Regions from separate parts of the Paenibacillus rhizolycopersici genome, predicted to be linked through region 1. Evidence: riboswitches for the same ligand, from Rfam matches in the RefSeq annotation. Region 1 holds a riboswitch; the other holds the start of a gene.
The links. Region 1 has a riboswitch for FMN ahead of ribD (bifunctional diaminohydroxyphosphoribosylaminopyrimidine deaminase/5-amino-6-(5-phosphoribosylamino)uracil reductase RibD). Riboswitches for the same ligand answer to the same signal wherever they lie in the genome.
Positions count from the first base shown of each region.

Region 2: another riboswitch for FMN. It lies ahead of IM700_RS01280 (DMT family transporter); the one in region 1 lies ahead of ribD (bifunctional diaminohydroxyphosphoribosylaminopyrimidine deaminase/5-amino-6-(5-phosphoribosylamino)uracil reductase RibD).

Region 1 covers NZ_JADCNN020000005.1:146,158-152,339, reverse strand. Annotated here, with positions in the region: gene lysA (diaminopimelate decarboxylase) at 1-259, shown strand, start outside; gene IM700_RS07775 (peptidylprolyl isomerase) at 396-833, shown strand; gene tlp (small acid-soluble spore protein Tlp) at 907-1,134, opposite strand; FMN riboswitch at 1,349-1,511, shown strand; gene ribD (bifunctional diaminohydroxyphosphoribosylaminopyrimidine deaminase/5-amino-6-(5-phosphoribosylamino)uracil reductase RibD) at 1,796-2,923, shown strand; gene IM700_RS07760 (riboflavin synthase) at 2,923-3,597, shown strand; gene IM700_RS07755 (bifunctional 3,4-dihydroxy-2-butanone-4-phosphate synthase/GTP cyclohydrolase II) at 3,843-5,081, shown strand; gene ribH (6,7-dimethyl-8-ribityllumazine synthase) at 5,142-5,609, shown strand; gene IM700_RS07745 (segregation and condensation protein A) at 5,727-6,182, shown strand, end outside.
Region 2 covers NZ_JADCNN020000001.1:301,080-307,261, forward strand. Annotated here, with positions in the region: gene IM700_RS01270 (MetQ/NlpA family ABC transporter substrate-binding protein) at 1-608, shown strand, start outside; gene IM700_RS01275 (glycoside hydrolase family 18 protein) at 678-1,964, shown strand; FMN riboswitch at 2,071-2,224, shown strand; gene IM700_RS01280 (DMT family transporter) at 2,356-3,369, shown strand; gene IM700_RS01285 (glycoside hydrolase family 52 protein) at 3,466-5,562, opposite strand; gene IM700_RS01290 (AraC family transcriptional regulator) at 5,756-6,182, shown strand, end outside.

The DNA of each region.
Region 1 (6,182 bases):
CAAATGTTGTGAGAGCGGCGACATGCTGATCTGGGACGTGGATTTGCCGAAGGTGAACAGCGGCGATTTGCTCGCCGTGGCTTGCACCGGCGCCTACAACTACGCGATGGCCAGCAATTATAACCGGTTACGCCGTCCAGCGGTCGTCTTCGTTCAAGACGGCCAAAGCGATCTGGTCGTAAAACGAGAGTCCCTGCAGGACCTAATCGCCTGTGACGTAATTCCGGAACGGATCGCCAAACAGCCTTCGTTGAAGTAAGCGACGAGGAGAAGCAGGAGTAAAGCCGAGGGGATCGGATTGTCCGATTCCCTCGGCTTTTTTGCTTGAAAGGCTTTTTTTTAGTAAACTGGAAGAGGTTTGTCCAATGACGCTAAGAAGAAGGGTGTGCACGGATATGAAAAAAGGTAAAATCGTATTGGAAAAAGGCGGCGAGGTCGAAATTCAATTCCTGCCCGAAGAAGCTCCGGGTACGGTCGCGAACTTCGAAAAACTGGCCAATTCCGGATTCTATAACGGACTCACGTTCCATCGCGTAATCCCGGGTTTTGTGGCTCAAGGCGGATGTCCGATCGGTAACGGAACCGGAGGCCCAGGTTACACCATCAAATGCGAGACGGATACGAATGTAACCAAACATGAGCGCGGGGTGCTGTCGATGGCCCATGCAGGCAAAGATACCGGCGGCAGTCAGTTCTTCATCGTATACGAAGCGCAGCCGCATTTGAACGGGGTACATACCGTGTTCGGCAAAGTGACTTCGGGAATGGAACTTGTGGACAATGTCCGTCCTGGCGATAAAATGAAGGAAGTTTCCGTTTGGGACGAAGCGTAAGCAGGTTCGAAGTGAAAGGGGTGCCCCGCAAGGCCAAGCAGGCTTGGCAGCGGAGCACCCCTTGATTCATTTTTTACGATTTTCTTTGATGAGCGGCTTCGTCCTTCACTTCTTCCCGGAAGCCTTCAATGGCGTGCAGCCGTTTTTCGTTCTTCTCCTGAACCTGTTTCTTCTCCTTGACGGAGATTTCATCGGCATGCTCACTGAGGTAATCTTGTCCCTCACGGAAATTCTCGATGGTGTTTTGAATGCTTCTTTGCAGCTTATCAACGTTGTCGGAGCGATTGTCCGGTTTAGCCACGTTCATTCCTCCTGAGTATGGGATTTGTCAATACGATATCGACTTTAAGGTTGGCTATTTCGGGAGGTTTTTATGCACCTTGGTTCCCGGGAGATAGGGGGATGAAGATTCCTTGCACGAATGGAATTGAGGCAGGGTGTAGTGACGAGTAGGCTTGATTTTTGACAGGAATAGTGCTAACATTCGTCTTGCAGTTATGCAAACCTAATATTAAGCAATCCTTCGGGGCAGGGTGAAATTCCCTACCGACGGTGATGGCTCATTGGACGCTAGTCCGATGTAGCACAAGTCCGTGACCCGCAGTGCTTTCGTAAGCATGCGGCTGAGCCGGTGAGATTCCGGGACCGACAGTATAGTCTGGATGGGAGAAGGAAAACGCGGGAGCACGTACGTTATTTTATTTGCGAAGGTGTTCGGATTTCGAGAGTTCAATCGACCAAGTTCTATTTTTCACATTTGATTTTGTGAAGGAGCTTTGGCGATGCTAGCTTTTCGCCATAAATTTATCGTCCTTGTTTATCAATGGATAAGCGGCGGCGTGATTTTAGGCGGAGGCGCTCTTTGATTTAGCGTAGAACTACTCTCATGATCAACCCTGCCGGATTGCGGCAGGGTTGTTTTTGTTACTGAGCGACAGGCAAGGACGGAAGGAGGATGGAGGATGAAGGCGATCGACGACGATTATTACATGACTTTAGCGTTAGACATGGCGGAGCGGGCGCTGGGACAAACCGAGACGAATCCGGTCGTCGGCGCCGTTGTCGTTAAGGAAGGGACGTTGGTTGGACTTGGTACCCACTTGCAGCGGGGGACTCCGCACGCGGAGGTGCATGCCTTGAACATGGCCGGTTCCCAGGCCGAAGGCAGCACGGTATACGTCACATTGGAGCCTTGCAGTCATCACGGTTTGACACCCCCTTGCGCGGAGCGGTTGGTGCTCGAGAAGGTGGCACGTGTCGTGATTGCCTGTGAGGATCCGAATCCCCTGGTTGCCGGGAAAGGAATCGAGTTGCTGCGTACCGCCGGGATTGAAGTTAAAGTTGGCGTGCTGCGCGACCGGGCCTTGAAGCTGAATCGCCGGTTCATCAAGTTTATCACCAGCGGCTTGCCGTATGTGACAATCAAATCTGCCAGCACGCTGGACGGAAAACTTGCAAGTCGATCCGGGGACAGCAAATGGATCTCGAACGAGAAAGCGCGGGAAATCGTGCACACGATGCGGCATCGCCATCAGGCGATTATGGTTGGCGTGTCGACGATCGTAGCCGATAATCCGCAGTTGTCAACCCGTTTAACTGTCCCGGGGTTATCGCCCGTACGGGTCATTGCGGATTCCACGCTTCGCATTCCCGAGACGGCGCAGATCCTTCACGATGGGATAGCCCCAACTTGGATCGTGACAACAGAGCAGGCTGACCCGGACAAAGCTGAGCGGCTGACCGAGCTTGGCGTCGAGATTCTTCGTTGCGGAAGCGGCCCACAGGTCGATCTCAATGAGGCGTTAGTTCAGCTCGGACAACGGGGCATATCCTCCGTACTCGTTGAAGGGGGCGGTCGATTGAATGGCTCGTTGCTGGAACGTCAATTGGTGGATGAAATCGTGATCTTCTTCGCCCCCAAGATCGTCGGCGGGAGCGAAGCGCCCGGAAGTTTTAGCTTCGCCGGGTTTGATCTTATGCGGGACGCGGTCTCGTTACGCGACATGGAAGTCGAACAAATCGGGGATAATGTGTGCATCCGAGGAATTCCGGTCTGGGCACAGGCTGAAGTGAGGGAGGAGGATCACTGATGTTTACAGGACTAGTGGAGGAGATCGGCACGATGAAGTCGATCAGCCGCAAGGGCGAAGCGATGCTACTGAGCATTTCGGCGAAAGTCGTTACGGAAGGCATCAAGCTGGGCGACAGCATTTCTGTTAACGGTGTATGCTTAACGGCAACCTCGTTCGACGCTTCCTCCTTTACGGTAGATGTCATGCCGCAGACGTACCGCAACACGAATCTGAAGGATCTAAAACCAGGCAGTCGCGTGAATCTCGAACGAGCCATGGCGGCCAATGGACGATTCGGCGGGCATATCGTACAGGGGCATGTTGACGGAATCGGTACGATTGTCGGGACCAGTCAGGATCAAAATGCGGTCGTGTTTCAAATCCGACCCGGGAAATCATCCTTATTGAAATTCATTATTCCAAAAGTATCGATTGCCGTGGACGGGATCAGCTTGACGGTGGTCGAAGCGGAAGGCGGGATGTTTACGATTTCCATTATCCCTCATACGCTAGCCGAAACCGTACTGGCCTTTAAGCGGGCCGGGGACACCGTCAACCTGGAATGCGACGTACTCGGCAAATACGTGGATCATCTGCTGAAGTATGGCAGAGGTAGCGGCGATCCGGGGGAAGAGACCGGAGACGAGTCGGGAATCAACCTCCCGTTTCTGGCAGCGAACGGGTTCGTTTAAAAAAGTCGGGGGTTAAATGACGACATTTTGAACTACAACTTCAATAAAGGTTCAAGAGGTTGGATTTGGAGCACCAAGAAGGTTGAATGAAGCTAGGGACTGAGCAGCACAGCGTAGCTGGAAGCTACGTGAGCAGCGGAAGGCCCGGGTGAATGCAAGATTCGCCGCCGAATCAACCTTCTCGAGCTGCTTCGTGATCCAAAGACGACATTTTGAACTACATATAAAACAAGGAGGGGAAAGCTATGGGTGATATCGTATTAGACCGAGTCGAAGAAGCAATCTACGAATTGATGCGGGGCAAGGTCATTATCGTCGTTGACGATGAAGACCGGGAGAATGAAGGGGACTTTGTGGCCCTGGCTGAAAAAGCGACGCCGGAAGTGATCAACTTCATGATCACTCAAGGGCGCGGACTGGTCTGCCTGCCGATTACGGCGGAGCGAGCAGAGGAACTGGATTTGCAGCCGATGGTGGCGCAAAATACCGATAACCACGGGACGGCCTTTACCGTCTCCATCGACCATAAGGATACGATGACAGGAATCTCGGCCTATGAGCGTTCCTTGACGGTTAAGGCCATCATGGATCCGAACGCCAAGGCTGCGGACTTCCGCCGGCCGGGCCATATGTTCCCGCTGATTGCCAAAAAGGGGGGCGTGCTGCGGCGCGCCGGTCATACGGAAGCGGCGGTCGACTTGGCCCGGATGTGCGGCGCCTATCCGGCCGGCGTGATCTGTGAGGTCATCAAGGAAGACGGAACCATGGCTAGGTTGCCGGATTTGGTGGAAATCGCCAAAACCTATGACCTTAAATTGATCAGCGTCAAGGACCTGATCCATTACCGCAATGAAAAGGAGAAGCTGGTCACGCGCGAGGTCGAGGTGCGCATGCCAACCGATTACGGTGAATTCCGCGCCGTCGCCTACACGAATGATGTCGATAACAAAGAACATGTCGCGCTGGTCAAAGGCGAGATCGACGGCGATGAGCCGGTGCTGGTGCGGGTGCATTCCGAGTGCTTGACCGGAGACGTGTTCCACTCCCACCGGTGTGACTGCGGACCGCAGTTCGAAGCGGCACTGCGGCAGATTGAGGAAGCCGGCAGAGGGGTGCTGCTCTATATGCGCCAGGAAGGCCGGGGGATCGGCTTAATCAACAAGCTGAAGGCGTATAAGCTGCAGGAACAAGGCTTTGACACGGTTGACGCCAACCTGAAGCTCGGATTTCCCGCTGATCTGCGCGATTATGGAATCGGAGCGCAAATTCTCAAAGACCTGGGTGTCCGCCAAATCCGTCTGATGACGAATAATCCGCGGAAGATCAAAGGTTTAGAAGGATACGGTCTGGAGGTAGTTGAACGCGTGCCGATTCAAATGAAAGAAAACGCGGATAACACCAAGTATCTGCATACCAAACAAGCCAAGTTGGGGCATTTGCTCAAATTTGATGATTTGGAACAGGATGAATCCTCCCGCGTCTAAGGGCGTATCCGCAAAAACGAAATTATCCACTATCCCACTTATAGAAAGGTTTGATGATTCATGGCAAACGTATTTGAAGGACATTTAGTATCGGAAGGGTTAAAATATGCGATCGTGGTCGGGCGTTTTAACGAGTTCATTACAAGCAAGCTGCTCTCCGGAGCTTTGGATGCCTTGAAACGCCACGGGGCCAAAGAGGAAGAAATAAACGTGGCTTGGGTGCCCGGCGCTTTTGAAATCCCGTTCGCCGCGCAAAAGCTGGCCGAAAGCGGCAAATATGACGCGGTCATCACGCTTGGCACGGTCATCCGCGGTTCAACCACGCATTATGATTATGTCTGCAACGAAGTCGCCAAAGGAGTGGCGGCCGTTGGCCTCAAAACCGGCGTGCCGACGATCTTCGGCGTCGTGACGACCGAGAATATCGAACAAGCGATCGAACGCGCTGGGACCAAAGCCGGAAACAAAGGCTGGGATGCAGCGATGGCGGCAATCGAGATGGCGAACTTGACGAAACAGTTGAAATAGTGCTTATCTTAATGTAGTACCTCTGATTCGTTGGGGTACTACATTTTTCTTTTGCAACAAACTTTTTTAAGGTAAACTAATCTACATATATGTTTGGTTACGGGTGGAGGATGTTCATTGACGACAGTAACGTACAAGCTGGAATCCTTCGAGGGTCCGCTGGATTTGCTATTGCACTTAATCGATAAAGCGGAGATCGATATTCATCAGGTCTCGATTAGCGAGATCACCGATCAGTACCTCGAATATCTACAGGACATGCAGGAGCTGGAGCTGGAGGTGACCAGTGAGTTTCTGGTCATGGCGGCTACGCTGCTGTCGATCAAAAGCAAACAACTGCTGCCCAAACCACTTGTCATCGAATTGGATGATGAATTCGATTATTTGCTGGAGGATGAGGAGGACCCGAGGGACGAGTTGATTCGAAAGCTGATCGAATATCGGAAATATAAAGGAATCGCTGAACATTTGCATGAACGCGAATGGGAGCGCAGCTTGATTTTCTCCAAAGAACCGGAGGATTTAACGCCTTTTATGCCGGAAGTGCAGGAGAATCCGGTAAAGGGTCTGCAC
Region 2 (6,182 bases), on a different contig from region 1:
ACAATATTCAGCCTAACGACGCGCTAGCGAACAAAGAAGTCGATGCGAACTTCTTCCAGCACGTGCCTTGGATGGAAGAATACAATAAGAATAAAAACGCCAACCTCGTCCCGGTTCAGCCGGTTTATCATGCCGTGTACGGAGCTTACTCCAAACGCTATAAATCGATGGAAGAATTGCCGGACGGCGCGACCATCGTGATCGCAAACGACGCGACGAACGGGGGACGATCGCTAGATATGCTGGATAAGGCCGGCGTGATCAAACTGAAGGAAGGCGTGGGCATCCATGCTACCGTGGGTGATATCGTAGAAAATAGCCACAACTACAAATTCGAAGAAGTTGATCTACTGATGCTGGCGCGGATGCTGGATGACGCCGATTTGGTGCTGATGACTCCGGCTTATGCCAGCCCGCTGGGTCTTACGCCGAAGAAAGACGCTTTGCTGACAGAAACCGTGGAATCGGCTTTTGCGATCACCTTGGTCGCCCGCCAGGACAATCAGGATTCGGAACCGATCCAGAAGCTGGCGAAGGCGATTTCCAGTCCGGAAGTCAAAAAATTCCTTGAAGACAATTACAACGAGATTGCCCTTCCGGCGTTCTGACGGGGAATAGGTCAAACTGGCTCCTTCATAGGATGGTGATAACATGATCCATATGAAGGAGGGGAGCAGATGCAGATTCATCCTGTCCAGCCGGGCCAAACGACGTACAGCATCGCGGATGCTTATGGCGTACCTTATGAGGATATCGTCGAAGCCAACGAACTGCCGAACCCGGAACAGCTTGTGGTTGGACAAACCTTGGTTATCCCGATTGTCGGCAGCTATTACTGGGTTCGGTCCGGGGACAGCCTATGGTCGATCGCGCAGCGATTTGGGTTAAGTTATCAAGAGCTGGCTCGTGTCAACGCCATTGCCGCGGATCAACCCCTGTCGATCGGATTTCGGTTATATATCCCGCCGCGCCCGCGTAGAAGCGCCGAGTTTAACGCCTACGTTGAGCCGCGCGGGGGGACGGTTGCTCCAGCGCTGGAGCGAAGCGCGCGCGAAGTGGCGCAGCACCTGACGTACCTGGCTCCATTTAGCTTTCAGGCGCAGCGGGATGGTTCGCTCAAGGAGCCGCCGCTCAATCAGTTTCCGGAAATCGCCCGGGCGAACCGGGTCGTGCTGATGATGGTGATCACGAATCAGGAGAACGATCAATTTAGCGATGAGTTAGGCCGGATTTTGCTGAACGATATCCCGATCCAGGACCGTTTTCTGGACAATATCGTTACGACGGCAAGCAATTACGGTTTTCGGGATATCCATTTCGATTTCGAGTTCTTGCGGCCGGCCGACCGGGAAGCCTACAACGCTTTTCTGCGAAAAGCCAAAGCGCGTTTTGCGCAACAGGGTTGGCTGATGTCCACTGCTCTGGCGCCCAAGACAAGCGCCGGCCAACAGGGGCTGTGGTATGAAGCGCATGATTATCGGGCGCACGGGGAAATCGCCGACTTCGTTGTGATCATGACCTATGAGTGGGGCTACAGCGGGGGACCAGCCCAGGCGGTATCCCCGATCGGTCCGGTCCGTCGTGTGATCGAATACGCGTTGACCGAAATGCCCGGCTCCAAAATCATGATGGGGCAAAATCTGTATGGCTACGATTGGACGCTGCCTTTCGTGCAAGGAAGCGTCGCGCGGGCGGTTAGTCCCCAGCAAGCGATCCAAATTGCGGCGCGCCACGGCGTCGCGATTCAATACAGCGACCGGGATCAGGCTCCGTTTTATCATTATTGGGATGGGGAAGGACGGGAACATGAAGTATGGTTTGAGGATGCCCGCTCAATCCAAGCCAAGTTTAATTTGATCAAGGAGCTGGGGCTGCGCGGGATGAGTTATTGGAAGCTGGGCTTAAGTTTTCCGCAAAATTGGCTGCTGATCGAGAACAACTTCGATGTGGTCAAAAGAGGGTAGAACCTAATTTTTCGGACGCGAGAGGACTTTGTGATTTTTGTAACAGAGTTCCCGAAAATCCTGCGTTATGATATAAACAAGTTAAGTAATCAAAATTTAAATGAATAGAGATCTTCGGGGTAAGGTGAAATTCCTAACCGGCGGTGAGGTTTCTGATTGCAGAAACTGCAGCCCGCGACTCGCTTGTGGCTTCGGCCGCACGCGACTGACTTGGTGTAATTCCAAGGCCGACGGTAAAGTCCGGATGGGAGAAGATCAATAAAGCTATAGTTTGATCCAGGGACCGGTACGGTTCCTGACAGGCTTATTTGGTCAGCCCCCGCAAACCTTTACGAAGGTCGATGCGGGGGTTTTCTACTTAGACCCTCTATTCAAGAAGGGGACAAACACCATGGAAAAAGCAAATGTTAGCGGCGGACTCGGGATTCAGGCTGGGGCGGGCGCGGGGGCGCTTACGGGGACATCCGGCCAGGTTCAGCAATCGTCTGCGAAGGCAGAGGCACGCAAATCGCGAAGCGGGTTTTGGCTCGTTGTTTTGGGGGCGGCGCTGTGGGGCGTTGACCCGTTATTTCGAGTCATCTTGCTGGAGTCGCTGACGTCGGCTCAAATTGTACTCATTGAGCACCTTATTATCGCGCTCATTGCCATACCTGTCTTATGGAACAACCGCACCGAGCTGAAAGGGCTGGGCTGGAAGCAAGGGGGCGCGCTGCTCTTCATTTCCTGGGGCGGTTCCGCCATCGCCACGATTCTGTTTACGATGGCGCTGTCGAACGGCGATCTGAACGCTGTGCTGCTGCTGCAGAAGATGCAACCGCTGTTTGCCATCCTGTTGGCCGGATTGCTGCTCAAGGAGAAGCTGCCTCGGTTCTTCTTCGGCTTCTTGGTCATTGCGCTGCTCGGAACGTATTTGCTGACCTTCGGATTTACGATGCCAATCGGGCATTGGAGCGACTTTGTGCAGGTGGGCAGCTTGCTGTCGCTGGGCGCGGCCGCGTTGTGGGGCGGATCCACCGTGATGGGCCGGATGATGGTTGGGCATATGAAGTATGAGACGGTGACGTCGCTGCGGTTTGTATTGGCGCTGCCGCTGCTGCTGGCCATCACCTGGAACGAAGGGGCCGCCTGGAACCTGCCTGCCGGTACCTCACAAATTGCCGCGCTTTCGCTCAACATGCTGGGACAAGCGCTGCTGCCGGGACTGCTCAGCCTGCTTGTATACTACAAGGGGCTGACGACAACGAAGGCTTCGGTCGCCACATTAGCCGAACTCAGCTTCCCGATGGTCGGGGTTCTAATCAACTGGATTGCCTTCCAGCAGATGATTACACCCGCCCAGGTGTGCGGATTCGTTCTGATTTGGGGCACGTTGTTCCTGATCTCCCGCCAGGGAGCCAAGCAATAACCTTTCGCTTATAAAAAGAAGCGAGGTTTCCGCCCTTAACTGGGTTCGGAAACCTCGCTTTTTTTCGCTTTATTCAGCTCGCTTGGCCGTGATCGTTTAGTTCTCGTCCAGCCACAAAATCGCCGTCACGCCGCGCGGATAATACCGGCTGCCGCAGATTACGCCGGCCATCATCTGATCGCTCCAGCTCCAGAAGGCGTTCTTCTCGGAGGTCAGCCAGGCGACATGCGCGGCGTCGGCCGCTTGGCCCCGTTCATCCCAGGCCAGGCCTAGGATCCGGCGGGCGATGAATTGACACAGATAAATTTTGCTGAGCCAGGAATTGTTGCTCGTCGAGGACAGCTTCCACCCACCGTCTTCGAACAGGCAGATTCCGGGTTGCAACACCGTGTTCAGGTGCGTGGACAATGCCCGAATATATTCGCCGAACCGGCCGTTCGGATCCAGCGCTTCTTCGCATCCAGTGTACAGCGGGAAGATCAGACCCTCGATCGCCGGGATAATCTTGGAGTCGTTATTTTCCTGGATGACCGCCGGAATGTAGCCGCCTGGCAGCAGATGCGCGGTGATCGTCCCGGCACACCGCTCTGCTTGCCGTCCGGCCAGTTCGGCCGCCGCCTCGCGTCCGTTTGCTCGCAGTAGCTTTTCCATCGCGACGTAAGCTGCCCAGCTCTTGCCAGCCAAATAAATGTTGTTCCGCGCTTGACCCAGCGAGACATCCAAGCTGTCGTAAGTGGTGATTTCGGCACCGCCCATCGTGCGGGAGCTGTCAAGGCCCATGACGCCGGTCCGTTTAGCTGGGTCCGGATGATCGCGATTCACCATACTTTCCAGACATTGCTCCAGGATCGGCAGGTTGCGATCCAGCCATTCGCGGTCATTCGTTTGCTGGACGTAAACCGTGGCGCTCAATACCCAGTTGACGAGCTGCTCATGGGTCATATGGGAGAAGCAATCGTCAATCGCATGCAGCTCGTAAACCGAATAGCCCGGTCGGGAGAACGTGTTGGCAACGCCCATGTCGTGCGTGAAGCTGATGCCGCCGGGATATTCGGTCGCATCTCCGGGAAGACGTACCGTGTCCCGATAACTGTAGCGGCTGGTGTAGAGATCCAGCTCGTTTTTGACCGTCCACGGATTCATTTTCAGCTCAAAAAACAACTGGTCGACCAGCAAATCGAACGTATTCATCATCCGGTATTCGCCTTCGTTCACGACCCAAAGCGGCTTGCCGTCCTGCTCCAGCAGCTCGGTGGAACCGTAATAGCTACGGATCGCGTGCGCGAGCATAAACTTCTGGTCCTCGGTCAACTTCGAGTCGTAGACAAGCGTCTCGGCTTTCTGCGCAACCTCCAGCTTACGGTCGAACTCAGCCAGCGCATAATCGGCTACGTCCTCGATATTGGCGAAATACCGCGTGTAATAGTAGGACGCGTCCATCCCGGTGGTGACGTAACCGGCGCGATAGAAACAGAGCGCAAAGCGGTAGGTAGCTTTCTCGCCGGCGGGGGTATCCATGAGCAGCGCGCCCACTGGCCCGAGACCAAAACGGAGGTTCTCCGGAACCTTTGGCTTCAGGATGGATTCCATCTTGAAGAATCCGGCGCTTGTAATCCGCGGGTCGTTCGCTGCAATCGCGGTATGGCGGCCCTGGCCGACGCCGCAGATCTGGCCGTCGGTCACATCCTCCAAGCGTCGGATCGCGCTGAACGGATCGATGTTCTGCAAACCGAAGAAGGCTTTCCGGGCCGAGGTTCCCCGCGTGTTGTCGACCGTGATTTCGGCCAGCACGGCCGGCATGAGCGCGAAGCGCAGCTGATCTTCGGTCGCCGTCTCAGGGTCGGGCACGCCTTCAAACGGCGAGATCAGGCGGAACGTCAAATCGCCGGCTTGCCATTCGTCGATCGCCGCACCGAATCGGCGGACAATCTCGCTGCGGCCGAACGGTTCGATGAGACCGCTTTCTTTTTTCTGAACGGAATGCTGCTCGCTGGACTCGTCGCCGCTCTCTTCCGTCGTATAACGGTCCCGCTCATCCAGACCTTCGCCGAAGAACGGCAGGGCCCGGTAATGGTCTTGCCCGTCGTCCTGCAAGCCGATGTAAATGTTCTGCTTAGGCGGGCTGCCCAGTTCGAGGTCGAATCCGCCGCTTTGGCCGGGATGTCCTAACGTAAAGCTGGCGAAGGCTCCCATCGGGGAGTGATGCGCGTTAAAAAATATATTTTTACCCAAGTTGATTACCTCCTGTTCAATTGGTTGCGGTTGTGCTAGTTTGATTATATCAAGGCTTTGGGGGAACGCCCATATCCAAACCGTCGATTGATTTATCCAAAACGTTCAAAGACGGCGAGGAGGGGACCAAAAGCAGCGAAACGGAGGGACGAGGGTGGTTAGAGAGCATCAGGTTACGGAATATATGCTGCCGGATATGGATTCGACGTTTAAGCTCTTTGCCGCGCATCTGCGGACGGTGACGAGCGCGTGGTCGTACCCGCGGCACAGCCATCCGCTGTTCGAAGTGAACCTGCTGCTGGCGGGCAGTCAGGAGATGATCGTGGGCGGCAAACGGTACGTACAGCAGCCCGGCGATTTCCTACTGCTGCGCCCCGAGGACGTGCACGAAAGCCGGACGCTGGGGACGGAGTCGATGACGTATTATTGTCTGCATTTTAATGTCGACGAACCCGTGCTTCGCGAGCTGCTGTGCCGCGGCGAGGAGCTCTTGCATGCGGCGGACAGCCCGCTGGCCGAGATCATCCGGCCAAGCCTGGATAAGCTGATCGCGTTGACCTCGCACGGGGCGGGCGCTAAGC